4 regions of the Nonomuraea sp. NPDC050478 genome follow, and region 1 is predicted to be linked to each of the others. Evidence: riboswitches for the same ligand, from Rfam matches in the RefSeq annotation. Region 1 holds a riboswitch; each other region holds the start of a gene.

Region 1 (7,192 bases):
TCATGTCAATGGCTATGGTCAAGTAGGGCAGATCTTACGCTTGACGGCCTTTGCCGGATGCGTTTACGTAGTCGGGGCGAGCAGCCTTTCGCTCGTGCCAGGACGTCACCGAGTAGTGCTGTTGGGGGGGAGGGCTCCCGATGGATGTGCTCAGTGAAAATGTTGAACTGAGCCATGCAGATCTGGCGTTGCTGGCGGAGCTGGCCAAGGGCGTCACAGTAGACCGAGTGGGGAGGCGCCTTGATTGCAGCGGCCGCACGGTGCGCCGAAGACTGAGGGGCATCTGCGACCGGATCGGGGTGGCCACGGCCATCGAAGCCGTGGCCTGGGCCGCGCGCCGCCAGCTGATCTAGCCGTCAGTCGGCGATGCGCACCGCTCCGGCGTAGGGGCGCCGGTCGAGTGAGGCGATGCGCACGACGTCGCCCGTGCGCGGCGCGTGCACCATCATGCCGCCGCCGAGGTAGATGCCCACGTGGTGCAGGTCGCTGTAGAAGAAGACCAGGTCGCCGGGGCGCAGCTCCTCGCGCGCGATGTGCCTGCCCGCGGTCCACTGGTCGCCGGTGTAGTGCGGCAGCGAGATGCCGACGCGCTGGTAGGCGGCCATGACCAGCCCCGAGCAGTCGTAGCCGTTGGGGCCTTCCGCGCCCCAGACGTACGGCTTGAGCTGCTGGGTGAGGGCCCAGCGGGCGGCCTGGGCCGCCTTGCCGTCGCCGGGGATGGGCAGGGTCACCTTGACGGCCCTGGTGCCGGGGCGGCCGGCCTCGCCGAGCGCGCGCTGGAACAGCCGGCTCTCGACCTTGGTGACGAGCGTGGAGATCCGGTCGCGCTTGGCGCCGAGGTCCTTGACGATCTTGTTGACCTCGTCGATGCGGGTCTGGGCGCCGGTCCTGGCCCGCTCGGCCGCGTCCATCGCCTTGGTCAGCTTGAGGACCTCCTCGCTCTGCTGCTGTCGCAGGGCGTAGGTGGTGGCCGCGCGGTCGAGGTAGCTCTCGGGGTCGCCGCCGGTGGTGAAGGCGAGCACCCGGCTGAGGCCGCCCGACATGTATTCGGCCTCGACCAGCTGCGACGCCCTGGTCTTCTTCGTGGCCAGGTCGGCCTCGCTGGCGGCGAGCCTCTTCTTGGCGTTCTCCACGGCCTTCTTGGCCGTCTTGAGCTTCTCGCGCTGCCCGTTGTACTGCTCGGTGAGGGTCTCGATCTCCAGGTGCATCTCCTCGACCTGCTCGGAGAGCTCCTTGAGCGAGGGCTTGGGGTCGGCGGCGACGGTGCCCGCGGGAGCGGCGACGAGCAGCGCGGCGAGGGTGGCGCCCACGATGCCCAGCCTGCGGCCGTAGCCGGCCCGTTCCGGAGGGCGGGCGCGCTCGCCCGCGGAACTCCCCCTGCGGTCGCGCGTGCGCTTCACCAATCGAGCTCCTTCCGTAGCGCGCCGACCGGGTTAGCTGACGGGTTCGGGCTCGGACCGGCCCTACCGAGCGAGGTGCTCGGACTCACCCCTGGCGGCGCCGCTCGAACGCCGCCGGCGGGTCCCCGGCTCCCCTTGCGGGGATTGGGCGCGTCTCCGCGCCACATGCACGGGGACATCGACGCTGGACACTAATGCACCGAGGGTTCCTGCTCAACCGGAACTACAGACTCTGTAGAGATTTCACAACCGGGGGGTCACAAGGTGGTCTCGTAAAGCACGGTACGGCAAAGACTTCATGTCCTCTTTGTGCCTGCTTGGACCAGGCATGGAACGGTAGGAAACCTCCAACGCCACAGGTGCTCGTACAGCCACGAGACGTTACAAGATGGGCGCAAGTCCGGGGTTAGGGGTGAGCCGTAATCACAAACTGTAGGCTGGAGGGTCATGGAGCAGGTCGCCGAACGTCCCCTTCCCGACACGCAGGTCCTGGTCCGGCGTGCCCGGACGCCGGACGTCAAGGCCATCAAATTCCTGGTCGACACCTATGGAGGCCCCGGCCCCCGGCTGCTGGAGAAGGCCACGGTCACCCTGTACGAGGACGTGCAGGAGTTCTGGGTCGCCGAGCGCGACGGCAAGGTCGTCGGCTGCGGGGCGCTGCACGTCCTCTGGGAGGACCTGGCGGAGATCCGCACCGTGGCGGTCCACCCGGAGGCGCGCGGGCTGGCCATCGGCCACCGCATCGTCACGGCCCTCATCGACACGGCCAAAGAACTCGGCCTGCAGCGTGTTTTCTGCCTCACATTCGAGGTCGACTTCTTCGCGAGACACGGATTCCGGGTGATCAAAGGCACCCCGGTCTCGCCCGAGGTCTACGCCGAACTCCTGGCCTCGTACGACGAGGGCGTGGCCGAGTTCCTGGACCTGGAACACGTCAAGCCCAACACCCTGGGGAACACACGGATGTTGCTCCACCTGACCTCGGGTGATGCGGATCTTGACTGACAGAAAAGGTGATTGTTGATACCCATGTCGATACGTTGTCCAGGACAGGCATGTGCCCTGACACGTGCCACATGCGCACGCGAAGCGAGGTGACACGGTGAGCACCGGACAGCCGCCGTATCCGCAGGATGAATCCAGCGAGAATCATCCGGGATACGGGCACAACCCGGGACACCCCCATGGGGAGGATCCCGACGCGACGGTCGTGGGCTACAGGGCCGACGACCCCTACGGCCAGGGCCAGTACGGCCAGCAGCCCCCGTACGGGCAGCAGCAGCAGTACGGTCAGCCGGGTCAGCAGGGCTACGGCCAGCAGGGCGCGTCCCAGCCGGGCTACGGCCAGCCCCAGTACGGCCAGCAGCCCGACTACGGCCAGCAGGGTTACGGTCAGCAGCCTCAGTACGGTCAGCAGGCTCCCTCGCAACCCGACTACGGCCAGCCCCAGTACGGCCAGCAGGCCCCTTCCCAGCCTGACTACGGCCAGCAGCCCCAGTACGGCCAGCAGGCTCCCTCGCAACCCGACTACGGTCAGCAGCCCCAGTACGGTCAGCAGCAGTACGGCCAGCCCGGCTACGGCCAGCAGCCCTCCTCGGGTCAGCAGGGCTACGGCCAGCAGCCCTCCTCGGGTCAGCAGGCTTACGGTCAGCAGGGCTACGGTCAGCAGGCCCCCTCCCAGCCCGGTTACGGCCAGCAGCCCGATTCCCAGTCCGGCTACGGTCAGCAGGCCTACGGCCAGCAGGGTTACGGTCAGCAGCCGCAGTCAGGGCAGCAGTACGGCCAGCCCGGCTACGGTCAGCAGGCGCAGTATGGCCAGCAGCAGTACGGCCAGCCCGGCTACGGTCAGCAGCCCCAGTACGGCCAGCAGTACGGTCAGCCCGCCTACGGGCAGCCGGGCTACGGCCAGCCGGTCGGCGTGCAGCCTCCGGGTGCCCCCGCGCCGCTGGCGGAGTGGTGGCAGCGGCTGGTGGCCCGTCTCATCGACGGCTGCATCTTCGGCGTCGTCTATTTCCTCATCTCCCTGGTGCTGGGCATCTTCTTCGTGGCCAGCTACAACTCGGTGACGGGTGTCACGACGGGCTTCTTCAGCTCGTTCCTGATCGGTCTCATCCAGTGGATCCTGCTGGTCGGCCTCTACGTCGCCTACGACTACTTCATGACCAAGATGAACGGTCAGACGGTCGGCAAGATGGTGATGGGGATCAAGGTCGTCCCCGTGGGCGGCGCCATGCCGCCCGGCGGCCTGCCGGGCAACATGGCCCTGAAGCGGGCCGGCGGCACGTGGGGCGGCTATGCGCTCGGGATCCTCCCGCTCGTCGGTGCCTTCCTCGGCGCGATCGCGGTCATGCTCAACGCCGCCTCGCAGCTGTGGGACAAGCCTCTGCAGCAGACGTTCGCCGACAAGTTCGCCGGCACCGTCGTGGTGAAGATCAAGTAGCCTGTACGGCTCGGAAAACAGGGATCGGTGATCCACCGGTCCCTGTTTTCGCGTGTGTGCTCCGTACCAGAATGGGAACGGTCGGGACACCGATGGGGCGAGGTGAGGGTTATGGCCACGACGCCGCGGGCCGATCCGGTGCCCGCGGAATGGTGGGAACGGCTGGCCGCCCGGCTCATTGAAGCGCTCGTCTTCGGGGTGTTCTATTACATTCTGTTCATCGCGCTGTGGGGCATCTTCCGGACTGTCGGGGTGCTGGAGCTCTTCGGGGGCCGTTTGCCGGGCGTGTTCGCATGGGTGTTGGCCGGGCTGGGTTATACGGTCTACGACTGGGTCACGCTTTCACGAGGCGGGCGCACGTTCGGCAAGGCGATCATGCGCATTCGGGTGGAACCGGCCCGGCTGGGGGCGCGTGACCGGTTGAAACGGGTCCTCGGCTATCCGGCCCCGGCCATCGTGATGGGCATTCCGGTGCTCAATCTGCTGGCCGGAATGTACGTGTTCGCGGTGGGCCTGCTCATCCTGATCGACAAGCCGCTGCAGCGTGGGCCCCATGACAAGCTGGCCGGAACCCTCGTCGTTAAAGATCATTCCTGAGCTGGGAAGCCTGGGCGCCGCTTTTCAGGAAACTTGGGGTAGATCCGGTAAGGCACCTGGAGAGACTGGCATTAGGCTATGAGGCGTCCGGGTTGCCGGATGTTGATGCCCCTGCCAGGCTATGGGCATCTGTGTGCCGCTATGGTCTGCGGTGCGAAGGTCGTCGACAGGGCGACACCCGGGGCGGTCAAGCCCGCGCCCGCCGCACCGCCCGTGCATAAAAGGCCAGGAAACCCCCCGTCCGCTGTGGAGGCGAGGACGAATGGAAGTTGTGACAGAGGTTTTGTCGGCGCTCATCCCGCCGCTCGTCGTGGGGGGCGCCTTCATCTTTGGGGTGGTGAAGTTGGTGCGCGCCGAGGGCCCTGGGAGGCGGCCAAACCGGCAGGATCAGGCCGAGAAGAGCAACTGATCAGCGACTCAGCGGAATCGTCGCTGAGCTGAATTGTCTTAACGTCTTTCCGGGTATATGTTTGGTCGAGCGAATGAAACAATGCTCCGGAAAGGATTGCGTAGATGGCCAAGCAGATCCAGGAGATTCTCATCGATGACCTCGATGGGGGCGAGGCCAATGAGACGGTCAGCTTCGCTATTGACGGCGCTTCCTATGAGATTGACCTCAGCGACGTTAACGCCAAGAAGCTGAGGGACGCTCTCACGCCTTTCGTGCAGCACGCTCGCAGGGCAGGGGCGGTCACCACGCGCCGTCGAGGCCGCGGCGGTCAGCGGGCGATGAGCCGCGAGAAGAGCGCCGAGATCAGGCAGTGGGCCAAGGCCCACGGTCTGCCCGTCAGTGAGCGAGGCCGGATCGCCTCCACCGTCGTCGAGAAGTACGAGGCGGCCCACTAAGGGAGCCGTCGGCTGACCATGCGCTTATGCCGCTCGCCTAAGGACCCCGGCGGTCGCCATAAGCGCATGATCGTTCAGGGCGAATCTCAGATCGTGGACACTTTCCGTTCTGTCGATCTTCGATTCGCCCGAAACATGGGCATTTGGGTCTTCGCATCGAACCGCCGGGCGCGTGTTTTGGCGGTTTTGTCGGGGATGACGGGGCTCCAGCGCTTTCGGGCGATCTGGGGCCCCATCTCTGTTGTACGGCTTCTCTGAAGGGGCCGCTGCCGCGCATTGCGCGCACTTCCCGCGTCGGGTAGGCCACCTACCGTTCCGTCCCTCCGGGCCTTGGCGATCACGCCGGACTGGTAACGTCGCTGACCAGACTGATCAGGCGGCGGATTTCGCTCTGGGTGATGCGATGCACATCCGCTTGGCCCGCGTTTGCATCGCCACATACGATGGCAGGGTGTAAGAGATACGGACCCGGCGTCTCAGGATGCATGGGCATGATGACGGGCGACGACCCGACCCAAGGGCCGGCCCGTCAGGCGTCCCCATCGCCGATCCGTGTGATCTGCCACCGCCGCCGGCGGCGAATAAGAGCCGCAGTACCCATGCGTCCCAAACATCGTTCGCTTGCGGCGTATCGGGAACACGTCACCCCCGAACCATAGTTGGATGGAGGGTGAACGCCCTGCTCTCGGGGAACGCTCTCTGCTATAGAGCGCGTCAGCGGCAGAGGGCACGGTTCGCCGAGCCAGGGCTAGCATGCGGGATGACGGGACCGGATTTACCGGCCTGACTGACCGCTCTGTGAGGAGCGACGAGATGTTCGAGAGGTTCACCGACCGAGCAAGGCGTGTTGTCGTCCTGGCCCAAGAAGAGGCCAGGATGCTCAACCACAACTACATCGGCACTGAGCACATTCTTCTTGGTTTGATCCACGAAGGTGAGGGCGTGGCCGCCAAGGCTCTGGAGAGCCTCGGCATCAGCCTTGAGGGCGTGCGTCAGCAGGTCGAGGAGATCATCGGCCAGGGCCAGTCGGCTCCGTCGGGGCACATTCCCTTCACCCCGCGGGCCAAGAAGGTCCTCGAGCTGTCGCTCCGTGAGGCTTTGCAGCTGGGTCACAACTACATCGGCACCGAGCACATCCTGCTCGGTCTCATCCGCGAGGGTGAGGGTGTGGCCGCCCAGGTGCTGGTCAAGCTTGGAGCTGATCTCAACCGGGTGCGGCAGCAGGTAATCCAGCTGCTCCACGGTTACCAGGGCAAGGAGCCGGCCGCCGCCGGCGGCCCCCAGGAGTCGGCCCCGTCGACGTCCCTGGTGCTCGACCAGTTCGGCCGCAACCTGACCCAGGCCGCCCGCGAGGGCAAGCTGGATCCGGTCATCGGCCGTGAGAAGGAGATCGAGCGGGTCATGCAGGTCCTCTCCCGGAGGACCAAGAACAACCCCGTTCTCATCGGCGAGCCCGGCGTCGGCAAGACCGCCGTCGTCGAGGGCCTGTCGCAGAAGATCGTCAGGGGCGAGGTGCCCGAGACGCTGAAGGACAAGCAGCTCTACACGCTTGACCTCGGCGCCCTGGTCGCCGGCTCCCGCTACCGCGGCGACTTCGAAGAGCGCCTGAAGAAGGTGCTCAAGGAGATCCGCACGCGCGGCGACATCATCCTGTTCATCGACGAGCTCCACACGCTCGTGGGTGCGGGCGCCGCCGAGGGCGCGATCGACGCCGCCAGCATCCTCAAGCCGATGCTGGCCCGCGGCGAGCTGCAGACCATCGGTGCCACGACTCTCGACGAGTACCGCAAGTACCTCGAGAAGGACGCCGCGCTGGAGCGCCGGTTCCAGCCGATCCAGGTGGCCGAGCCCTCGCTCAGCCACACGATCGAGATCCTCAAGGGTCTGCGCGACCGCTACGAGGCCCACC
Region 2 (7,192 bases), 390 kb from region 1:
GTCCCCGAGGCCAACCGGCTGGCCGGGGCCCGCGGTTTCCGCGACACGTCCACGATCCTGCGGCAGACCAGGGGCGGGGTGGCCTGGCAGGCGGTGGGCTGCATGATGGGCGCCTACGAGCGGGCCCTGGAGTACGCCGGGGAGCGCGAGCAGTTCGGCCGCCCGATCGCGGCGTTCCAGCTCGTCCAGGACCTGCTGGTGCGGATGCTGGGCAACGTCACGAGCTCGCTCGGCATGGTGGTGCGGCTGGCGCAGTTGCAGGACGCGGGCGTCTACCGCGACGAGCACTCGGCCATGGCCAAGGCGTACTGCACGGCCCGGATGCGGGAGGCGGTCGGCTGGGGCCGGGAGATCATGGCGGGCAACGGGATCGTGCTCGACTACGGGATGGGCCGGTTCGTGGCCGACTCCGAGGCCATCTACTCGTACGAGGGGACGCGTGAGATCAACAGCCTGATCGTCGGCCGGGCGATCACCGGCCATGGCGCCTTCGTCTGACGGCCCAAGGACCGGGATCAGTTGAGCTGCCAGATGGCCAGGTTCAGCGCGCCGGCGTAGGTCACCCAGACCAGATAGGGCGCCATCAGCAGCGCCGCCGGCCGCTTGACCGGCCACATCAGCACGATGGTCGCCGCGATGGCGATCCACAGCAGGCACAGCTCGGCGAAGGCCACGCCGTACCAGCCCGCGGCGAAGAACAACGGGGTCCACGCGGCGTTGAGCACGAGCTGCACCGCGTACGCGGTCAGCGCCCGTGACCAGCCGCGCGCCGTCCAGGTGAGCCAGCCCGCCACGGCGATCATGATGTACAGCACCGTCCAGACGGGCCCGAACAGCCACTGCGGCGGCGCCCAGGCGGGACGCTCCAGTGCCAGATACTCGGCCCCGGCGCCGGACGCGGCCAGCGACCCGATGACGGCGACCAGGGCCACGGCCACCAGGAAGACCGGCAGCGCGACCCAGCGGCGGGATTCGGTGGTGACGACCATGCGCTTCCCGTGCCCTGTGAACCGGCCGGTAACCCGTTCACGGGCGGAGGTGGAACGGGAGGAGGCAGACGACCACGTCCGACCGCTCCCGCAGGGCGGCGGCCAGCAGGAGGCCACGCTGGTTGTGCAGGAACCGGTAGCGGAAGTGCCGGGGTTCCAGGATGGGGATGAGGACGACGGTCCAGCTCCCCGACTCGTCCACCTGGCGGATGTAGTCCAGCAGGGGGTGGATCACCGTGCGGGCGGGGTTGACGATGACCTCCAGCGGGACTCCGGGATCCCACCGGTCCCAGGCTTCGTGCAGCGCGCGCCGCGACTCCTCGGTGAAGCAGACCGACACGAGCACGATCTCCCCGCCGAGGGCCATGGCGGCGCTCACGCTCCGCTGGGTCGCGGCGTCGATCCCGCCGACGGGGATGATGATCTTCTTGCCGGGACGGTCGGCGGCGGGCGGCCGCGCGGGCCTGGCCGGCACGGCGCCGATCTCCAGCTCGGCCGCCACCTCTCCGTAGTAGCGCTCGATCCGGGCGAACAGGAGGATGAGCAGGGGGATGACGATGGCGACCGCCCAGGCGCCCTCGGTGAACTTCGACACCAGCAGCACGAGGGCCGCCACGCAGGTGAGCAAAGCCCCGGTCCCGTTGAGCAGCATGTCGCGGCGCCAGCGGGGCGGGCGCAGCCGGTGCCAGTGCTTGACCATGCCGCCCTGGCTCATGGTGAAACCGATGAAGACGCCGATGGCGAACATGGGGATGAGCCGCTGGGGGTCGCCGTCCACCGCGATCAGCAGGATGGCGGCCAGCAGGCCCGCCACCGCGACGCCGTACCGGTAGACGGGCCGTTCGGTGCGCAGCGCGAACAGCGAGGGCAGCCGCCTGTCCTTGGCCAGCAGACTCAGCAGCACCGGCAGGCCGCCGAAGCTGGTGTTGGCGGCCAGGCCCAGGCCGAGGGCGACCACGATGTTGGTGCCGTAGAACGCCCAGCCGGTCCCGTACGAGCCGGCCACGAGCTGGGCCAGGATGGTCACGCCCTCGCGGGGCACCACGTGGTCCCTGCGGATGAGCACGGCCAGGCCGATGAGCATGGTGGCGAGCAGCGCGCCGAGCATCAGTTCGGTGTGCTGGGCGCGCTTGACGCGGGGCTTGCGGAACATGGGCACGCCGTTGGCGATGGCCTCGATCCCGGTCAGCGAGGAGCATCCGGAGGAGAAGGCCCGCAGGATGAGCATCACGGTCAGCGCCTCGGTGGCGACGATCTGCTCCGTCGTCCCCACGGTGGCGGCGGGCCCGGACCGCGCCAGGCCGACCGCCACGACGCCGAGGACGGACACCACGAACAGGCTCATGGGCAGCATGAGGAACCGCGCGCTGTCGGACACCCCGAACAGGTTGATGACCGTCAGCAGCAGCACCCCGGCCAGGCAGGTCTCCACCAGGTACGGTCGCAGGACGGGGAACGCCGAGGCCAGGTTGGCGGCCGCGGCGGCGAGGCTGACCGCGATGGTCAGCACGTAGTCCACCACCAGGGCCGCGGCGGCCAGCAGGCCCGCCCGGCGGCCCAGCTCCGCCTTCGCGACCCCGTACGACCCGCCGCCGTCGGGGTGGGCGGCGATGACCTGCCTGTAGGAGAACACGAGGATCAGCAGCAGGACCGCGATGGCGATCGTGATCGGCAGGGTCAGCGCCACGGCGGCGGCCCCGGCCCCGGCCAGGACGAGCGCCGCGGCCTCCGGCCCGTAGGCGACCGAGCTGAGGGCGTCCAGCGACAGCGCCGACAGTCCTTGCAGGCTGGTCAGGTGCCGCTTGTCGCCCTCACCGTGGCGGAGTTGCAGCCGCCGCCCGCTGAGCGGCGACCGCCTGGTCTTGGCCGGGTCCTGCTGGTAGGGCACCGTCGTCATGTCGCACGCGCTTCCACCCCCTGGATCTCCCCCGGAGTCGTCGCCGGGCAGGCCAACGGCCGGTCAAAACGCGGTCCTGACCAGGGGCCACAGACGACGGCGATCCGGTCAGGGAAGACCTGACCGGATCGCCGGAGGAATGACGGGTGCGGAGAAGGTGCTCAGGCGGCCTTGTACTCGGGGTAGCCGTAGCCGGTCACCTGGGACACGGGCCGGATGCGCTCCTCGACCTTGCCGTTGCCGGTGTTGCCCTCGATCGTGGTGATCGTGCCGTCGCCGTTGTCCTTCTTCACCAGGCCGACGTGGTCGACGGCGCTGATGTTCTTGCTGCCGCCCCAGTCGAAGAAGACGACGCTGCCGGGCTTGGCCTCGCTGCCCCAGCGGTTGTTGTCCTTGAACCACTGGGCGTGGGTGACGGTGTAGGCGTCCCAGCCGATCGTGGAGCGGGCGCCGGCCTGCTCGCCGACCCAGGACACGAACATCGCGCACCAGGGGGCGTTGGCGTACAGCGCGGGCGTGCCGCCGCCGTCGCGGGCCAGGGTCTCGGCCGCGCGCGGGGAGGACATGTACCACTGGTGGAACTTGGTGCCGCCGCCGGCGGCGTCCTCGGTGACGCCGATCTGCGACTCGGCGACCTGAAGGACGGTGCTCGCGCTGACGGCGGTGGCCTGGCCGGCGCTGCTGTGCTGCTGGGCGACCGGGTGGGGCTGGGAGGGGGTGGCGGCGGCTGCCGTGGCGGCGGCGGAGGTGCCGGCGAAGGCGGCGCCGAGTGCCAGGGTGGCGCCCAGGGCCAGGCGGGAGGTGGACGGGATGCGATCGAAGATGTGCTTGACCATGCTCGGGGATTGCTCCTTGCTTCCATGCCGCCTACCGGGTTAGCTGTCGGGTTCGGGCGTGGAAGTGCCCTACGGTGCGCCCTTGGTGAAGAGCGACCGATTCACCCCAGAGAAAGGTGGGTCCCCGGTTCCGCCAGAGGGCGGATTCGGCGGCCGCGCCGTGTTCCCGCTTCGTGCGCGGGTGGGCGCGGTCTCGGCAATTCATCGGCAACGCGCGGGGGCTTACCTAAAAGCGCTGCTCAAGCGCGTGCCATCGATGGGTTCGAAGGTAATCGTCGCGCAAGGGAAAGGGCAAGCGCGGAACGGGCCCGGACGACGGAATCCCCTACGGCATAGGGGTTTTCGGGGCGAATATTTTACCTTTGCGGGGGTTTCTACAGGTATCGGAACCACAGATACGGCGCCACCAGGGTCACCGTGACGACCGTGACGATCAACCCGTACTTGGTGAAGTGCCAGAAGCTGATCGGCGTGCCGTTGCGGGCCGCGATGCCCAGCACGACCACGTTGGCCGCCGCGCCCACCGCCGTGGCGTTGCCGCCCAGGTCGGCCCCGAACGCCAGCGCCCACCAGAGCACCTGTGCCGACTCGCCGCCCTGCGCCGCCACGAGTTCCTCCACGATCGGGCTCATCGTGGCCACGTACGGGATGTTGTCCACGACCGCCGACACCACGGCGGAACCGCCCAGCAGCCCCATCGTCGCCACGTCCAACCGGCCCGCCGTGGCCTCCACGGCGGCCCTGGAGACCTGGTCGATGACCCCGGTGTGGACGAGCGCGCCGACCATGACGAACAGCCCGGCGAAGAACACCAGCGTCGGCCACTCCACCTCGGCCAGCGACTTCTCCGTGGTCACCTTGGTGAAGGCCACCAGCACACCGGCGCCCAGCAGCGCCACCACCGACGGCTCGTAGTGCAGCACCGGATGGAGCACGAACGCCGCCAGCACCAGCACCAGCACGACGAGCGACTGCCACAGCAGCCACGGGTCGGCGATCGCCTCCTTCTCGTCCAGCGCCATGACCTCCTGCGCCCGGTCCGGGTCGTACCGGAACGTCCGGCCCCACATGAGCCAGCAGAGCCCCACGAACACCGCGACCAGCACGATCACCATGGGCGCCATGTGGATGAGGAAGTCGTTGAAGCTCAGCCCGCCCCGGCTGGCGATGATGATGTTCGGCGGGTCGCCCACCAGCGTCGACGCGCCGCCGATGTTGGAGGCCAGCGCCTCGGCGATCAGGAAGGGGACCGGCGACACGGCCAGCCGCTCGCACACCAGGAACGTCACCGGCGCGATCAGCAGCACCGTGGTCACGTTGTCGAGCAGCGCCGACGCGCCTGCCGTGATCAGGACCAGCAGGACCATCAGCCGGAAGGGCCGCCCCTGGGCGCGTTTGGCCGCCCAGATCGCCAGATACTCGAAGACGCCGGTCTCTTTCAGCACCCCGACGATGACCATCATGCCGAGCAGCAGGAAGATGACGTTCCAGTCGATCCCGGCATGCTCGGAGAAGAACGCCGACCCGGCGTTGGTCGCGTGGATCAACAGCATGACCCACGCTCCGCCCAGCGCCGCCGCCACCCGGTTCACCTTCTCGGTGGCGATCAGCGCGTAGGCGGACACGAACACTGCGACGCTCGCCCAGGCGAGCGGGCTCATGTGCCTAGCATCCTGTCCAGCAGCGCCTGCAGCGTGACCGCACCCAGCAACCGGCCCTTGTCCACGATGGCCACCAACGGGCTGCGGGTGCGCGCCATCAGCGCGGCCAGCTCCAGCACGGTCGCGTCAGGATCCGTGACGGGCAGCTCCCGCCGCTCCCGGGGCAGCACCTCGCGCACCGTACGACTGCCCAGCGCGCGCAGGAACTCGTCGGCGTGCGCCTCGTCGACCACCCGGGCCAGCGCCGGATCGTCCATGATGTAGCGCGGCACGGCCAGTCGCAGTGCTTCCGTGCCCGGCAAAATGGTGAGCTGGTCGTCGTTCTCGACGATCAGACCGGGCAGATCCTGCTCGGCGAGCAACTGGGCTGCCTGGAGCACAGGCGTCTCAAGGGTCACGACGGGATAGTCGGCAAGCAGGTCTCTGGCGCGCATGGGCACATCCTTGACTCGTTGGATCTAGGACCTGCCGACCAGACTTACCAGCTCATGCTGGCCAAATCCTGCAAGACCATCTCATGAGACGTCTATCACGGCCGGGGTCCGATCTGAAAAACTACTCGGGCCGCACGCGTCGTGGCTCTCCGGGTGTGAGAAATTTCCGCCGGTCAGAGACCCCGAGATCTCACCCGCCTCCGCCCGGCCGGACGGTGACCGACGCGGAGTCCGGCAGCGGGCCGAACGTCAGCGTGAGCCGCCGTCCCGTCCGCGCCCCTGTCAGGGCCGCCGGGCGTCCCGTCACCGCCGCCACCGGGCGGTTCCAGGTGACGGTCAGCTCCGTCAGGTCGCGGCGCGGGTCGGACACGGTGACGGTGGCCGAGCCGTCGCCGCGCTCGGTGACGAGCACCGCGCACGGCCCGGACGCCGACAGCGGGCCCGCGGTGCCCGGCTGCCAGAAGTTGACCGCCGTCACCCCCGCCGACGGCACGTGCACGCCCTGCTGGGAGGTCGTGTTGGCGAGCACCCGCGCCCATCCGGGGTCGGCGGCGCGGGCCCTGGTCGCCGCCACGGTGGCGTTCGGCAGCAGCAGGTAGTCGTAGCGGGCGTCGCCGGGGTCCAGCCCGTGACCGAGCCAGAGCGTGACGTACGGGCGCGTCATCCCGCCGCCCGGCCGGTGCTCGCGCAGGCGGCGCAGCACGCCGCCGTCGCGGACGACGTAGCCGCCGTGCCTCGCCAGATGGGCCCAGCCGTTCGCGTCGTCCACGGTGAGGAGCGCGGCGGTGCGGCGGTTGTCGACCACGGTCTCCACCGGCGCGCCGTCCCTGCCGGTGATGCCCGCGCCCAGGCAGACCACCGCGTCGTCGAGGAAGAACCAGGACTTGAACGCCTCCACCGTGGACTCCAGCCCGCGCAGGTGCTGGCCGGCGGTCGCGTAACGGCCGTCGGTGGCGCCGCCGGCCCAGCGGAACGGTGGGCACGCGCCGCCCCACGCCTCGCCCGCGCCGTCGGGCAGCCGCCGGGTCGAGACGGTGGTGCCCGGCAGCCGGTAGGGGTCGACGGTGGCCCAGAACCCGTCGGCGTAGTGGGCCCCGTGGCCCTCGCCCCACCAATAGAGCATCCCCGAGCCGGTGTGCCAGCCGCGCAGGTTCTCGCCGTTGCCGTGCTCGTAGTGGGCGATCCGGTCGGAGGACATGCTGAGCGCCGCGCACCAGCCGGGCGCGCGGTGCACGGCGCGGGCGCTCATCGGGAACAGCCGGTGCCCGGTGGGCTGCTCGCCGGCCCCGTCCACCAGGGTTCGCCAGCGACGGCGCTCGGCGGGCGTCGCGGTGACGGCCAGCCGCCTCACGGCGCCGGCCAGGCGGCGGAACCT
Region 3 (7,192 bases), on a different contig from region 1:
CGGGTCGTCGTTGTTGCGCCACTTCTGGGCCGGCACCACACCCGGAGGGAGGATCTCCAGACCCTCGAAGAGGGCGAGCAGGTCCTCCCTGCCGCGCCAGGCGAGGCCGCCCGAGGTGCTGCGCTGGTAGACGCCGCGGACCCCGTCGACCTTCGAGGCCTCGCTCTCTCCGGGCTCGATGTAGCCGTGCGAGACCACCAGATAGCTGCCGGACACCAGAGGCTGCCTGAGGGCCGCCACGATCTTGGCCACCTGGTCGTCGTCGTGGAAGAAGTGGAAGACGGCCGCCACGACCACGGCCACGGGCCGGGAGAAGTCCAGATGCTCTTCGGCGGCGGCCAGGATGGCGTCGGGCTCGGCCAGGTCGCCCTGGACGATGATCGTCTCGGCGTTGTCGGCCAGCAGGGCGCGGGCGTGGGCGAGCACGATCGGGTCGTTGTCCACGTACACGATCTTCGAGTCCGCGGCGACCCGCTGCGCGACCTGGTGGACGTTGTCCTGCGTCGGCAGGCCCGTCCCGATGTCCAGGAACTGCCGGATGCCGGACTGGGCCAGGTGCCGCACGCTCCGGATGAGGAATCCCCTGTTGGCCAGGGCCACCTCGCGGATGTCGGAACCGGTCTGGCGGGCGAGCTCGATGACTTGCTCCGCGGCCTCCCGGTCGGCGGGGAAGTTGTCCTTGCCGCCCAGGTAGTAGTCGTACATGCGGGCCACACTGGGCACGTTGGGGTCAATCTGCCCCGGAAGCTGCGCCATGTCCTCGCCTTCCACGTAGCCTCTGCCGCAAATGTAGTGCTTTTTCGTGACGAACGGATCTTTATCCTCTAGAAAGAGGTGATCCGGCTGGGCGGTATGGGCCAAGGGCTGATGCGGGCGATACTTTGGTCCGATGCGGCGGGCCCGCCGGGGGTGCCAGCGTTGCCCGCATGGGGTTCATCGGAGTCATTCTCATGATCCAGGGGTTCGGCGGGTTCGTGGCCCGCCAGTTCTTCGACCGCGACTTCGGGCTGCTGCATCTCTGGCTCGACGGCGCGACGCTGACGGTGGTGAGCGTCGCGCTGGGCGTGCTCGGCCTGGTGCTCGCCCTGGCCAGTCTCCGAGACAGGTCGTGACGGGAGCGGCCGAGGTGACCGGCTGGCTCGCGTCCAGGGCCGTCCCGCTCGACGGGCTCGACCCGCGCGGGCCGGTCGCCGGCCTGGAGCCGCTGCGACAGGTCCTCGACGGTGTCAGGGTGGTGGGGCTGGGGGAGGCGACCCACGGCACGCGGGAGTTCTTCCTGCTCAAGCACCGGCTGCTGCGGTTCCTCGTGGAGGAGCTGGGGTTCACCGTGCTGGCGATGGAGGCCAGCGTGTCGGCGTCCGAGGCCCTGGACGCCTACGTCCTGGGCGGGGCGGGGGAGCCGGAGCGGCTGCTGGCCGACCTCGGGTTCTGGACGTGGCGGACGCGGGAGATGCTGGCCGTGGTGGAGTGGATGCGCGAGCACAACCGCACCGCCGAGCCGAAGGTGCGCTTCGCCGGGATCGACCCGCAGTTCCCCGCAGCGTCGCTGCGGTGGCTCCGCGCTCACCTGGGTGAGCGGGCCGGCGAGCTGCTCGGGCCGCTGGCGGTGCTGGGGGAGACGCGCCTGGGAGTGGGGGAGCCGCTCGACCCGGCGATCGAGGCGGCCGCCCGCAGGCTGGCCGACGAGGTGGGCGCCGGCGGGCCGGAGGAGGCGCACGCCAGGACCGTGCGGCAGTTCGCGACACTGGTCACGCGGCCGATGCGCGACGCCGACGGGGCGCGCACCGCCGGGGCGGCCCGCGACCAGTTCATGGCCGACAACGTCGACCGGCTGCTGGAGGACCCGGCCGCGAAGGTCGCCGTCTGGGCGCACAACGGTCACGTGGCCGCCGGCCACTACGCGCGCCTCGGTGCTCCGGTCATGGGAGATCATCTGCGTCAGCGTCACGGCGCCGGTTACTACGCGCTCGGCCTGCTGTTCGGACAGGGTGAGTTCCGGGCCAGGCGGCTCCGGTTCGGCAGGCCCGACGTGCGGCGGCCGCCGGTGCGCCACCGGGTGCCCGCCGCCGGCAGGCCCGACGTGGCCGAATCCCTGCTGGCCGCCGCCTGCCCCCGCGATCACGTCGTCGACCTGCGCCTCGGGCCCAGGCCCGAGGCGGTGACCCGGTGGCTGGGCGAGCAGCAGTACGTGCGCGGTTACGGCGCCACGGCCGGGCGCTTCTCGTACAAGCTGACCTTCACCCCGGCCGTGCTCGGCGCCGCCTTCGACGGGCTCGCCTACATCGCGCACGGCACCTGTTCGACCCCGCTGTAAGGGTTGTCACAGCGGGGGCCGGGGGCCGATGGCGCCCAGGCGGTCGGCGTAGCGGCCGAGGCCGAGTGCCATCGACTCGACGGGCCGGTCCGCGCGCCGCACCGGCACGCCCATGGCGGCGCGCAGGCGTCTGGCCAGGCCGCGCAGCAGCGCGCCGCCGCCGGTCAGCACCGCCCCGTGCGCGGCGACGTCGGCGGCGAGCTCGGCGGGGCAGCGCTCCAGGGCCGTCGCCGCCGCGCGGGCGATGGCGTCGGCCGGCGCCCGGGTGACCTCGTACAACTGCTGGACGGGCAGCCACGCGACCCGCTCGCGCCGCGACTCCGGGTCGAGGCCGCGGACGAGCACGTGCCGGTCCAGCGGTTTCCAGGACGGGCCCGCGCGGAGCTTGGCCGCCTCCGCCTCCGCCTCGCCGACCAGCAGCCCGTGCTCACGGGCGACCAGGGCGGCGATCGCCGCGTTCACGGCGTCGCCGCCGGCGTGGACGGTCCCGGCGGCGACGACGGCGCCGCAGGCGAGGATCGCGATCCTGGTCAGGTGAGGGCCGATGTCGACGATCATGCGCCCGGCCGGCTCCGTCACCGGCAGCCCGGCGCCGAGCGCCACCGCGACGGCGTGCTCGACGAGGTACACCCGCCTGGCGTCCGCCTCGTAGGCCAGGTCGCGCACGGCCGAGCTCAGGATGGGCGGGGCGCCGTCGGGCAGCGCCATCACCAGCCGCGGCCGGGCGTACGGGTGTCCGTGCACCTTGCTCAGGAAGTGCTTGACCAGCCGCCCGGCGAGCTCGCCGCCTTCGCGCACCGGCCAGCGGGCGATCCCGTCGTCGTGCCGTACCGCTCGCGTGCCCGCCCCGCCGGCGGCCGAGCACGCCGCGTACGCGTCCGCGCCGAAGAGCGTGCGGCCCGTGGCCGCGCAGGCCGCCGCCATCGACGGCTCGTTGAGCACGACGCCCAGGCCGGGGGCGTAGATCTGGGTGGTGGCCGTGCCGAGATCGATCGCGAGATCCCGGCCGAGGAACGCGAGCGGGCTCACCGCCGCGGCTCCGGGGGGTAGAGCTGCATGTCCGTGGTGTTTCCTGGATCGGGTCAAGGCAACACCAAGTCGCCGGCGCGCGTCCCGCCGATGATCCCGGTTATGCGCTGTCAAGGCCTGCGTGCGAAGCTGGAGGCTGTACGCACATCAGGAGGCCCTCATGGCGGAAACCCCGGAGCCGGAAGTCGACGAGACTCCCGAGGACGAGATGAAGCGCAAGTTCCGTGAGGCACTGGAGCGCAAGCGCGGCCAGCAGGCGGGATCTGGCGGCGGTGGTAGGGGAGCCGACCACTCCAAGATCCACGGAACTCACGGCCCGGCTGCCGGCAAGCGGTCCTTCAGGCGCAAGAGCGGCGGCTGAATCTGGGTGTTCAAGGGGGTACGGCATGCCGTACCCCCTTTTTCTAGGTAGATCTTCGCCCGAATCATGGGCTTACCTTTGCGTTTGTCCGATTTGCTCGCTAGATTGGTCGGCGTTACCAGGCAGTGACCTTGGCTCTTCACCAGGAAGAGGCGGCTGCCTGGCGCCGAATCCCGCTCCCCCGCGGGAACCGGGGACCCACCTTCTGGGGTGAATCCGGCCCATGCGGCCGGTAGGGCATCTCCACGTCCGAACCCGTCAGCTAACCCGGTAGGCGAGATGGAGAGGACGTTTTCCTGTGATGAATCACCGCGCCCGTCCCCCCTACCGCGGGATGTCATCGGCCGCCGATTGAGCGGCACCATTTCCTGATCTTCCTTTCGCGCTCCCACCGTAGCGTCCGTACGGCTTGATGCCCGGCTACGTCGTTCCGCGAGCGCATCTTTGCTGTTGCCTCACAAAGGACTTCTGTTTTTCATGTCTGTTCGTTTCAGCATGCGTTCCATCGCCGCGATCGTCGCCGCCGCCGGCACGCTGGCGCTCGGCTCCGGCGCCGCCGCTCACGCCGACACCGACAAGGGCACGGAGAAGATCCTGCTCAAGGGCGAGACCACGGCCTCCTACTTCTGGGACGACGGCTCCGGCCGCGCGGGTGACACCGGTCTGCCGGCCAGCGGCAAGCCCATGCAGAAAGGCATGGCCGCCAGCCCCAGCTGGCCGCTGCTGACCGAGGGCTACGTCGTCTACAAGGGCAAGAAGGCGCCGTTCTTCGTCGGCGACCGCGGCCCGGGCGTCCCGTCCAGCAAGGGCATCATGCTCGACCTGGACGGCAAGACCTTCGCCGACCTGACCGGCGGGACGTTCAACCCGCGCACGCTCATGGTGGACGGCAACGGCGGCAAGGGCCACATCGAGGTCGAGTACGTCATCACCAAGTGGGGTGACGGCCTGGGCCTGAAGAACCACCCGGTCGCCTTCTCCGAGGGCGCCTACAAGCGCATGGACCGCAACCCGGCCGCCCCGCCGGTCCTGGCCGGGGACAAGGCGGACGACAAGGCGGACGACAAGGACGAGAAGAAGGCCGTCGCCGGCCAGTCCGGCAGCAACAAGGCCGAGCCCGTGAAGACCAGCCCCGTGAAGGCCGACCCGGTGAACCTCGTGAAGGCCCCGGCCGAGCCGCAGCCCGCCGCCGGCGGCGCCGAGGCGGCCGCGGCCACCGAGCGGAGCAACGTGGCGGGAGCCGCCGTGGCCGGCGGCGTGATCCTCGTCGGCGGCGGCCTGGTGCTGGGCCGCGAGCGCATCCGCAAGCTCGTGCGCCGCTGACCTTTGCGTCACCACGATTAGAATGTCATTCTAGGGCCGTGACCTCGACCGCATCGGCTCATGGAATCGACATCGCGTACGAGAGCTTCGGCTCTCCCGACGGGCGCCCGCTCCTCCTGATCATGGGGCTGGGCGCCCAGCTCATTCACTGGGACGACGAGCTGTGCGAGCAGCTCGCCGAGCAGGGGCACCATGTCGTCAGGTTCGACAACCGCGACGCCGGGCTGTCCACCCACCTCCACGAGGCGGGCGCGCCCGCACCGGGCAAGCCGGCGCCCTACCTGCTGGACGACATGGCCGCGGACACCGCCGGGCTGATGGACGCCCTCGGCTGGCCGGCCGCGCACGTGATGGGCGCCTCGATGGGCGGCATGATCGCCCAGTCGCTCGCCATCCGGCACCCCGAGCGGGTGCTCACCCTCATCTCGATCATGTCGACCCCCGGTGGCGCGGTCGCCCCGCCGAGCGAGACCGCCCGATCGGTCCTGTTCGCCAAGCCGGTGACCACCCGGGAGGAGGCCATGACCCAGGCGCTGGCGACCTGGTCGGTCATCGGCTCCCCGGGGTACGAGCTCGACCGCGAGCGTGTCCAGCGGCTGGCCGGGCAGGCGTTCGACCGTGGCCACGACCCGGCGGGGTTCGCCCGGCAGCTCGCCGCCATCATGGCGTCGCCCGACCGGACCGAGGCCCTCACCCGGCTCAACGTCCCGGCACTGGTCGTCCACGGGGCCGACGACCAGCTCATCCCGCTCTCCGGCGGGCAGGCCACGGCGGCGGCCATCCCGGGCGCCGAGCTCAAGGTCTTCCCCGGCATGGGGCACGACCTCCCGCGGGCACTCTGGCCGGAACTCGTCGAGGCCGTCACCAAGCTCACCGCCGGTCACGCGGGCCCGGCCCGCTGATCCCGGGACCGTTGGAAGGGGCGCACCTCGCGAGGCGCCGGGAGGCTGCCGCTCGCGAGATGCGCCCCGGCGGCGGCACGCGCTCGCCGCGCCCGGACGCGTGCCGCCGGGTTCCCGGGGGAGGGGTCAGACCTCCAGCTTCTCCTCGATGCCCTTGAGATGGTGCCTGGCCAGGGCCAGGTTGGCCCGGCCGCGGTCCAGGGCCAGATAGAGGAACAGGCCCTTGCCGCCGCGCCCGGAGATCGGCCGGATGATGTGGTACTGGCCGCCGAGCGTGATGAGGATGTCCTCGATGGCGTCGTTGAGCCCGAGCGAGTCCATCGTCCGGAGCTTCGCCTTGACGACCTCGGTGTTGCCGGCCGCGGCGACCTGGAGGTCCAGGTCCTTGGACCCGCCCAGGGCGCCGAGCGCCATGCCGCTGCCGTGGTCCACGATGGCGGCGCCGATCGAGCCGTCGATCGCCATCATCTCCTTGAGAGAGATGTCCATGCTGGCCATGCTTTCCTCCGATCAGGAATGGTCACTTCTTGCCTGCTGCCACCGCCGCCACCGCGGCGGCGGTCTTGCGCCCCTCCAGCCGGAGCAGCCCGAGGTTGGCGCCGGGCTCAGCCAGGACTGTGAGGACGACAGTGGGGCCGGCGGCGTAGAACGCGGCGTGGCCCGCGCTGCCGGAGACGAGCGTCTCCTCCAGGTCGCCCCGCCCGGCCAGGATCATCATGCGCCGGCTCATCGCGAGCAGCGCCGCGGCCAGCGCGGACACGTGCTCGCTGCTGTCCTCCGCCAGGTCGCAGGCGATCGTCAGCCCGTCGATGGTGGAGGCCACGCTCCCTTTGACGTCGGCCGTCCGTTCGCGCAGGAGAACCATCTCCTTGAGCACCTCTTGACGCAGTTCCACAGATGGCCTCCTCCTGCGTGAGGGGAACCTCACGACAGCTCCTCCAACGCCTTCCTGAGCCGCAGCAGCAGCTCGATGTCCGTGGGATCCCCGGTGACGACCGGGCCGAGCGGGCCGCCGGCGGTGGCGTCCGCCCTGTGCCGGGCGACGTCGAGCCGCTTGACCCGCCTGGGCAGCGGCTCCGTCTCCTCGGCCGCGACGATCAGGCCCGCCGCCGCCAGCCTGCGCACCGCCAGCAGGACCGCGTAACCGGACCGGCCCAGCCGCTTGGCCAGCTCCAGGGGAGTGGCCTCGCCGTCGGCCCCGATCGCCACCTCCCACTGCACGTCGCTGAGCGTCACGCTCTGCCCGGGCATCCGCGGCGCGGC
Region 4 (7,192 bases), on a different contig from region 1:
ACCTGCGGCGACCTCCGCGCCGTACGCGTCAGGTCAGGACTTTGAGGTAGCGGCGGACGCGTCGCTTGGCGCGGTAGCCGGCGCGCAGCATGTTCGGCGGCACCTCGACCCGCAGCCGGGCGCGGCGGCGGGCGGCGGCGTGCTCGGGGCCGTCCAGCAGGGAGACGGCAGGCACCCGGGAGCGGGAGAGCACCAGCCCGGTCAGCAGCCCGGTCCAGTCGCCGCGCTCGTCCGGGTGGAAGTAGTTGGCCGCGCACCACCGCGGGTCCGCCTGCCGGAAGCCGCCCTCGGCCAGGTCGTCGAGCGTGCCGAGCAGGCCGCTGTCCTCGAACACCAGGTTGATCATCTCGGCGTTCACCCCGAAGTCGCTCAGCACCAGCGACGGCACGCCCATGGCGATGGCCTCCAGCGCGGCCGTGGAGCTGACGGTGACGAACCCGGCCGCCCGCGAGAGCTGGTCCTGCATCGACCCGGCGGCGAACCGCAGCCGGCCCGGCTCGCCCAGCTCCCGCCAGAGCTTCTGGTAGTGGTGGCGCTCGCGGTGGGTCTGCCGCTCGCCTTCGAGCGCGCGCAGCTTGACCACGACGTCCAGGCCGGGTTCGCGGACGGCCAGCTCGGCCAGCGCGAGCAGGATCCGCTCGCGGTCCTCGCGCGCCTTCGGCACCTTGGCCTGGGTGGCGAAGACCACCCGGTCGCCGCCGGACCGCTCCTGCCGGGGCCGCAGGAACGGCAGCCTGGCCAGGCCGACCGCCCCTCCCCCGCCGAGCCGGGCCGCGATGGCCGCGAACTCGGCCACCTCGCGCTCGCTGTGCACCACGAACAGGTCGCAGCCGCTGCGGAACAGCCACGCCTTCTCCGTCGCGGGCACCGAGATGCCAGGCAGCCCGGTGGCGAACACCGGCCGCGGGCGCAGCCCGTCCAGCACGCCGGACACCAGCACGTCCACGACCGGACCCGTGCAGGACACCAGGATCACGTCAGGCCTGGACCGTTCCGCCAGGCGGCGCAGCGCGCGGGCGCTCAGCACCGGCGGCGCGGGCCGGTCCCCCACGGCGGCGGCGATCTGCTCGGCCGACGGCGCGATCGGGGTGCGCACCACCACCAGTTCGGTGTCACAGCCGTCCGGCAGGTCCTGGAGCAGGCAGGCCGCCCACTTCAGGTACGAGTCGGAGTCGGCCACCGCCAGCATTCTCAACCGGTCACTCCTGTCACTCCTGTCAGATGCGAGCGCAGCGCGGGGGCCGCCCTGCTCGTCCACCAGTCGTCGGGCACGTCCACCGGCTCCACCGCCACTCCGCGCGGGCCGAGCAGCACCCGCAGCGAGGAGACCGCGGTCGACGGCAGGCTGACCACCCGCTGGCCCGGGTCGAGGCCGCGCAGCGTCAGCTCGGCGGGCGCGCCGCCGTCGTGCACGGTGATGCCGGGCCGCTCGCGGATGACCGCGACGTCGACCGGGTCCTCCCGCCGGTGCGGGTAGTACGCGAGCGGCTCCTCGGCCGCCAGGTCGGTCAGCCAGCGCAGGTAGCGCTCGCGGTGCACCAGCCCGTTGCGCACCAGCGAGGTGCCGAGCACGACCGTCCGCTCGGCGGGCCCCGGCTCGCTGGGCGGCTGGCCGCGCAGCCATGCGAACTCGTGCCGTACCAGGTCGACGCCCGCCCGGCGGACCGCCTCCGCCAGGTGAGGCGGGACGGGCAGCGCGGTGAAGACCGTGACCCCGCCCGCGCGCAGCCTGATCGCGGCGGCCAGCCCGAGCGCCGCGCGCAGCGCGCCCGGCTGGGCGCGGGCCCGCAGCAGCGGCCGGTACGGTTTCGCGGCGAGCAGTTCCAGCAGCCGGATCGTGGCCATGCCGTCGTCCACCACGACGACCCTGCCGGGGAAGGCGGCGAGCCAGCGCAGCTGCACCCGGCCGGAGAAGGCGTCGCCGACGACGGCCGGCCGGCGCGGCATGCGCTCGCTCGGCTCGGCCAGCTCCAGCCCGGCGGGCAGGTCGAGGCCGCGCAGCTCGCGCCCGGTCGCCTTGAGGGCGCGCAGCCGCGCCCGCGGCACCACGATGGTGGCCGGGCCGAGCAGCCCCGCGTGATGGGCCTCGACGGCGCACAGCATCTGGAGCGGGGATTCCACCCAGGCCGACGCCTGTTTGACCACGTTTGCTCTCCCAGCCAGGTGATGGCCCGTTCACGACCGCTTCAAGCTAGCCCGGGCGGCTTAAGCCGTGCGGAACGAGACGTGAACAATGGGAAGTATGAACTCGCTACGGCTTTACAGAGACGGTGTCGAGATCCCGCAACTCGGCCTCGGCGTCTGGAAGGTGACCGACGACGAGGCGGAGCGGGCCGTGCTGACCGCGCTCGAGGCCGGCTACCGCCACATCGACACGGCCACGCTCTACCGCAACGAGGAGGGCGTCGGCCGGGCCGTGCGCGCCTCCGGCATCCCGCGCGAGAAGCTCTTCGTCACCACCAAGCTGTGGAACTCCGACCACGACCGGGTGGAGCGGGCCTTCGACGAGAGCCTGGCCAGGCTCGGCCTCGACCACGTCGACCTCTACCTGATCCACTGGCCGGCGCCGAAGCAGAACAAGTACGTCCAGGCCTGGCGTGGCCTGGAGAAGATCTACCGGGACGGCCGGGCCAGGGCCATCGGCGTGTCCAACTTCACGGTCGGCACGCTCACCCGGCTCATGGACGAGACCGACATCGTCCCCTGCATCAACCAGATCGAGCTGCACCCGTACTTCCAGCAGCACGAGATGCGCGAGTTCCACGACAAGAACGGGATCCTCACCGAGGCGTGGAGCCCGCTCGGCTCCGGCCGGGGCCTGCTGGAGGACCCGGCGCTGGCGGTGCTGTCGGACAAGCACAACCGCACGCCCGCGCAGATCGTGCTGCGCTGGCACATCCAGATCGGCAACGTGGTGATCCCGAAGTCGGTCACCCCGTCGCGGATCAAGGAGAACATCGACGTGTTCGACTTCATCCTGGACCGCGAGGACATGGCCGCGATCGGGGCGATGAACGCCGGCCGCCGCCTGGGGCTCGACCCCGAGACCAGCGGGTGAATTCGCCTCACATATCGCTTTCGCGGATGAATCTGTACGATCTTCCGCGTGCGTGACTTATCGTGGGGCATCGCGGCGACCGGCGGCATCGCCAGGACAGTGGGCGCCGTCATCGCCGCCGAGCCGGGGATGAGGGTGGCCGCGGTCGGCTCCCGCGACCTGGGCCGGGCCAAGGCGCTGGCCGCGACGCTGGGCGCCGAGTCCGCCCACGGCTCCTACGCCGAGCTGTGCGCCGATCCGGCCGTGGACGCCGTCTACGTCGCCACCCCGCACGCCCAGCACCTGGAGGTGGCCGAGGCGGCCATCGCGGCGGGCAAGGCCGTGCTGTGCGAGAAGCCGCTCGCCGCCACCACGGCCGACGCCGAGCGGATGGTCCGGCTGGCCCGCGAGGCCGGGGTCTTCCTGATGGAAGCGATGTGGATGCGGTTCAACCCGCTGATCCGCATGCTCGCCGGCGACGGGCGTTTCGGCGAGATCCGCTCGGTGCGCGCCTCGTTCGGCTTCGCGCACCCGTACGATCCCGCGCACCGGCTCTGGGCGCCGGAGCTGGGCGGCGGCGCCCTGCTCGACCTGGGAATCTACCCCATGGGGCTGGCCCAGTTGTTCCTCGGGACGCCGGAGAGCACGCACCTCACCGGCTCGCTGTCCCCGGGCGGCGTGGACGCCGAGGCGGGCGGGCTGATGAGCTATCCGGGCGGCAGGCGGGCGCTGGTGGAGTGCTCGCTGCTCGGCGCCTACTCCAACGACGCCACCGTCGTCGGCACCGGGATGCGGGCCGACATCGACGCCCCGTTCTGGGCTCCGCGGCGGGTCGTGCTCAGCGGGCCGGGGATGGAGCCGGAGGAGCACGTGCTCGACGATCCGGCGGACAACGGGTACGCGGGCGAGCTGCGCGAGGTCCGCGACTGCCTGGCGCGAGGTCGTACCGAGAGCGCGATCATGCCGCTTGACGAGAGCCTTGCCATCATGCGGGTTCTGGCGGAGGCGCGGGCGCAGATCCGCTAGCCGCGGCTTTGAAGACTTGCCAGTTTCTTGCCAGATGCGTTACTTTACTCCGCATTCACGGCATACGTCCGGTTTGTCCGGTCGTGTCCGAGAACACCGTCGTATCGCAGGATCGTCCTGCGACCGCTGAATCCGCCTTGCGCGGAACCGGGGACCCACTTCTTCCGGGGTGAATCGGCGCCTCGCGCGCCGTAGGGCAGCTTCCACGCCCGAACCCGTCAGCTAACCCGGTAAGCGGCATGGAAGCAAGGAGTACATCCCCTCGATGGTCATGCATCGCCTCCCCCGTGCCACCAAACCGCATTACGTCCGCGCCGCCCTCGGCGCCACCTTCGTCGCCTGCTTCATGGGCTCCGCCCTCCCCGCCCACGCCGACCCGGTCAACGGAGACGATCTCTCGTTGACGGCCCAGGCGGAGACCGGCCAGACCGCCTCCCAGGAGGCGAAGCCCGCCGAGAAGGACAAGATCGACGTCACCGCGGCCCAGGTGCTCGCCCTGGCCAGGGAGCAGATCGGCATCAGGGAGAACGCGCGGGGCGGCGGCACGAAGTTCCAGGAGTGGTACGCGAACTCGCAGCGCGCCCAGGAGACCATCGCCCGTGACGGCGGCCACCCCGCCGCCTACCTGAACGCCCCCTGGTGCGCGATGTTCGTCTCCTGGGTCGGCGAGCAGACCGGCGCCCGCGCGCAGGTGGGCTGGGACGCCTACACGGTGACGCACGCGCGGTGGTTCCAGAACAACGGCCGCTGGGGCACCCTGGCCAAGCCGGGCGCCGTGGTCTTCTTCGCCTGGAACGGCAGCAAGAGCCTCGGCTCCATCCAGCACGTCGGCTTCGTGGTCAAGGACAACCGCGACGGGACGATCTCCACGATCGAGGGCAACACCGGCAACGGGCTCGTCGAGGAGCGCATCCGTCCCAAGTCTCAGGTCGTCGGCTACGGCTACCCCGAGTACGCCGCCTGATTGTCCGGAAGAATCCCTGAGGTGTCGATGCGGGCGCCGCTCGTTCGACGCGTCGGCGAGACCGGGATTCGAAGGAGAAGCACCGTGAAGTTCATGATCATCGGAAAGGGCAGCGCCGAGACCGAGGCGGGCGTCATGCCGAGCCGGCAGCTCGTCGACGACATGATGGCCTACAACGAGTCGCTGGCCAAGGCCGGTGTCCTGCTGGCGGCGGAAGGGCTCGCCCCCAGCTCCCGCGCCGCCCGCATCGCCTACGGCCCCGGCAAGCCCAAGGTCATCGACGGGCCCTTCGCGGAGACCAAGGAGATCATCGCCGGCTTCTGGCTGATCCAGGTCAAGTCCCGCGAAGAGGCCGTCGAATGGGCCCTGCGCGTCCCCGTCCCCGAGGGCGGCGAAGGGGTCGGCCTGGAGCTCTGGGAGGTCTTCGACGCGGCCGACATGCCGGAGACCTCCCTCACCCCGGAGACCGCCGAGCGCGACAAAGCCCTCCGCGAGTCCCTGGAGACCAACCCCCCGAACGCCTGACAGCCCAGGGCGACCCCCCGCACGCCTGCCGGAAACGCGTCACCCACGCCCGCCGTGGACGACCATCACCGCTTCAACCAGGAGCCCGGCACACATGCCCGGGACGCCGCTCCTTCTTGAAAGCGTTTCTCGCTTCCCGCGCTGAGGTGAGTGCCGGGCATGTCCCGGACGGGGTGACCATACGATGGGCCCGTGACAGCTTCGGAGACGCATGGGGCCATCGAGGCCGTGTGGCGGATCGAGGCGGCGCGGCTGATCGCCGGGCTGGCCCGGCTGGTGCGCGACGTCGGCCTGGCCGAGGAGCTGGCACAGGACGCGCTGGTCGCGGCGCTGGAGCAGTGGCCCCGCGAGGGCGTGCCACGCAATCCGGGCGCCTGGCTGATGACCGTGGCCAAGCGCCGGGGCGTCGACCTGATCCGCCGCAGGGAACGCTACGAGCGCAAGCTCGCCGAGATCGGCCGCGCCCTGGAGGACGACCCCGGGCAGGAGCCGCCCGGCCCCGAGGAGATCGAGGACGACCTGCTGCGGCTGGTGTTCACCGCGTGCCATCCGGTGCTGTCCACCGAGGCCCGGGTCGCGCTGACGCTGCGGGTGCTGGGCGGCCTGTCCACCGACGAGATCGCGCGCGCGTTCCTGACGCCCGAGCCGACGGTGGCGCAGCGGATCGTCCGCGCGAAGCGGACCCTGGCCACGCGGAAGGTGCCGTTCGAGGTCCCCGCGGGCGAGGAACTGGCCGGACGGCTGTCGTCCGTGCTGGAGGTCATCTACCTGATCTTCAACGAGGGCTACTCGGCCACCGCCGGCGACGACTGGATGCGGCCCGGCCTCTGCGAGGACGCGCTGCGCCTGGGCCGGGTGCTGGCCGGGCTGATGCCGAAGGAGCCCGAGGTGTTCGGCCTGGTGGCGCTCATGGAGATCCAGGCGTCCCGCTCGGCCGCCAGGCTGGGCCCGTCCGGCGAGCCGATCCTGCTGCTGGAGCAGAACCGCGCCCGGTGGGACCGGCTGCTCATCCGCCGCGGCCTGGCCGCGCTGGAGCGGGCCGAGGAACTGACAGACACCATGGGCCCGTACACGCTCCAGGCCGCCATCGCGGCCTGCCACGCCCGCGCGTTCACGCCCGGGGAGACCGACTGGGTCCGCATCGCCGACCTGTACGCGCGGCTCGCGGCCCTGTCGGGCTCGCCGGTGGTCGAGCTCAACCGCGCGGTGGCCCTGGCCATGGCGTACGGCCCCGAGGTGGGCCTGGAGCTGGTCGACCAGATCGCCGGCGAGCCGGCCATGCGGGACTACCACCTGCTGCCGGGCGTACGCGGCGACCTGCTGTTCAAACTGGGCCGGCTCGGCGAGGCCCGCGCCGAGTTCGAGCGCGCGGCCGCGCTGACCCGCAACGAGCGCGAACGCGTTCTCATGGAGGCGCGGGCCGCGGCCTGCCGGTGAGACGCCTCTGGTTCTGGTGCGCTTTTGTGCCGGTGTGCGGGAGAAACGGTGCCCGTGGGATGGGAGCGCTCCCAAGTAGCGCTTTGGGCGATATATCCCCGTACGGCTACTTCTAGGGTCACAAAATACCCCAGAGGTAACGGTTGAGTTTCGGGACGTTGACGCCTGGACGCGCTACGGGCACTCTTTGTGGGAGCGCTCCC

Evidence for each region. A riboswitch is a leader RNA that binds a small molecule or an ion and turns the genes downstream of it on or off. The one in region 1 is predicted to bind cyclic di-AMP.
Region 2: linked by a shared signal. The riboswitch ahead of ACIBF7_RS04360 (CHAP domain-containing protein) and the one ahead of ACIBF7_RS02545 (NlpC/P60 family protein) in region 1 are both predicted to bind cyclic di-AMP.
Region 3: linked by a shared signal. The riboswitch ahead of ACIBF7_RS31090 (hypothetical protein) and the one ahead of ACIBF7_RS02545 (NlpC/P60 family protein) in region 1 are both predicted to bind cyclic di-AMP.
Region 4: linked by a shared signal. The riboswitch ahead of ACIBF7_RS11420 (CHAP domain-containing protein) and the one ahead of ACIBF7_RS02545 (NlpC/P60 family protein) in region 1 are both predicted to bind cyclic di-AMP.

The regions. Positions count from the first base shown of each region.
Region 1 is NZ_JBITHT010000001.1:531,683-538,874, reverse strand. It holds gene ACIBF7_RS02550 (LuxR C-terminal-related transcriptional regulator) at 141-353, shown strand; gene ACIBF7_RS02545 (NlpC/P60 family protein) at 357-1,400, opposite strand; cyclic di-AMP (ydaO/yuaA leader) riboswitch at 1,407-1,561, opposite strand; gene ACIBF7_RS02540 (amino-acid N-acetyltransferase) at 1,848-2,405, shown strand; gene ACIBF7_RS02535 (RDD family protein) at 2,503-3,840, shown strand; gene ACIBF7_RS02530 (RDD family protein) at 3,952-4,437, shown strand; gene ACIBF7_RS02525 (Lsr2 family protein) at 4,951-5,283, shown strand; gene ACIBF7_RS02520 (ATP-dependent Clp protease ATP-binding subunit) at 6,097-7,192, shown strand, end outside.
Region 2 is NZ_JBITHT010000001.1:921,947-929,138, forward strand. It holds gene ACIBF7_RS04345 (acyl-CoA dehydrogenase family protein) at 1-498, shown strand, start outside; gene ACIBF7_RS04350 (TspO/MBR family protein) at 516-989, opposite strand; gene ACIBF7_RS04355 (APC family permease) at 1,027-2,886, opposite strand; gene ACIBF7_RS04360 (CHAP domain-containing protein) at 3,048-3,722, opposite strand; cyclic di-AMP (ydaO/yuaA leader) riboswitch at 3,736-3,884, opposite strand; gene ACIBF7_RS04365 (ArsB/NhaD family transporter) at 4,097-5,383, opposite strand; gene ACIBF7_RS04370 (CBS domain-containing protein) at 5,380-5,817, opposite strand; gene ACIBF7_RS04375 (polysaccharide lyase 8 family protein) at 6,008-7,192, opposite strand, start outside.
Region 3 is NZ_JBITHT010000006.1:419,610-426,801, reverse strand. It holds gene ACIBF7_RS31115 (SAM-dependent methyltransferase) at 1-756, opposite strand, end outside; gene ACIBF7_RS31110 (hypothetical protein) at 927-1,112, shown strand; gene ACIBF7_RS31105 (erythromycin esterase family protein) at 1,127-2,314, shown strand; gene ACIBF7_RS31100 (rod shape-determining protein) at 2,321-3,343, opposite strand; gene ACIBF7_RS31095 (DUF5302 domain-containing protein) at 3,504-3,704, shown strand; cyclic di-AMP (ydaO/yuaA leader) riboswitch at 3,859-3,996, shown strand; gene ACIBF7_RS31090 (hypothetical protein) at 4,182-5,027, shown strand; gene ACIBF7_RS31085 (alpha/beta fold hydrolase) at 5,066-5,929, shown strand; gene ACIBF7_RS31080 (hypothetical protein) at 6,056-6,427, opposite strand; gene ACIBF7_RS31075 (roadblock/LC7 domain-containing protein) at 6,450-6,824, opposite strand; gene ACIBF7_RS31070 (hypothetical protein) at 6,854-7,192, opposite strand, start outside.
Region 4 is NZ_JBITHT010000002.1:735,705-742,896, forward strand. It holds gene ACIBF7_RS11400 (DUF6716 putative glycosyltransferase) at 29-1,189, opposite strand; gene ACIBF7_RS11405 (hypothetical protein) at 1,192-2,145, opposite strand; gene ACIBF7_RS11410 (aldo/keto reductase) at 2,243-3,058, shown strand; gene ACIBF7_RS11415 (Gfo/Idh/MocA family protein) at 3,107-4,063, shown strand; cyclic di-AMP (ydaO/yuaA leader) riboswitch at 4,178-4,315, shown strand; gene ACIBF7_RS11420 (CHAP domain-containing protein) at 4,329-5,027, shown strand; gene ACIBF7_RS11425 (YciI family protein) at 5,121-5,552, shown strand; gene ACIBF7_RS11430 (RNA polymerase sigma factor) at 5,745-6,989, shown strand.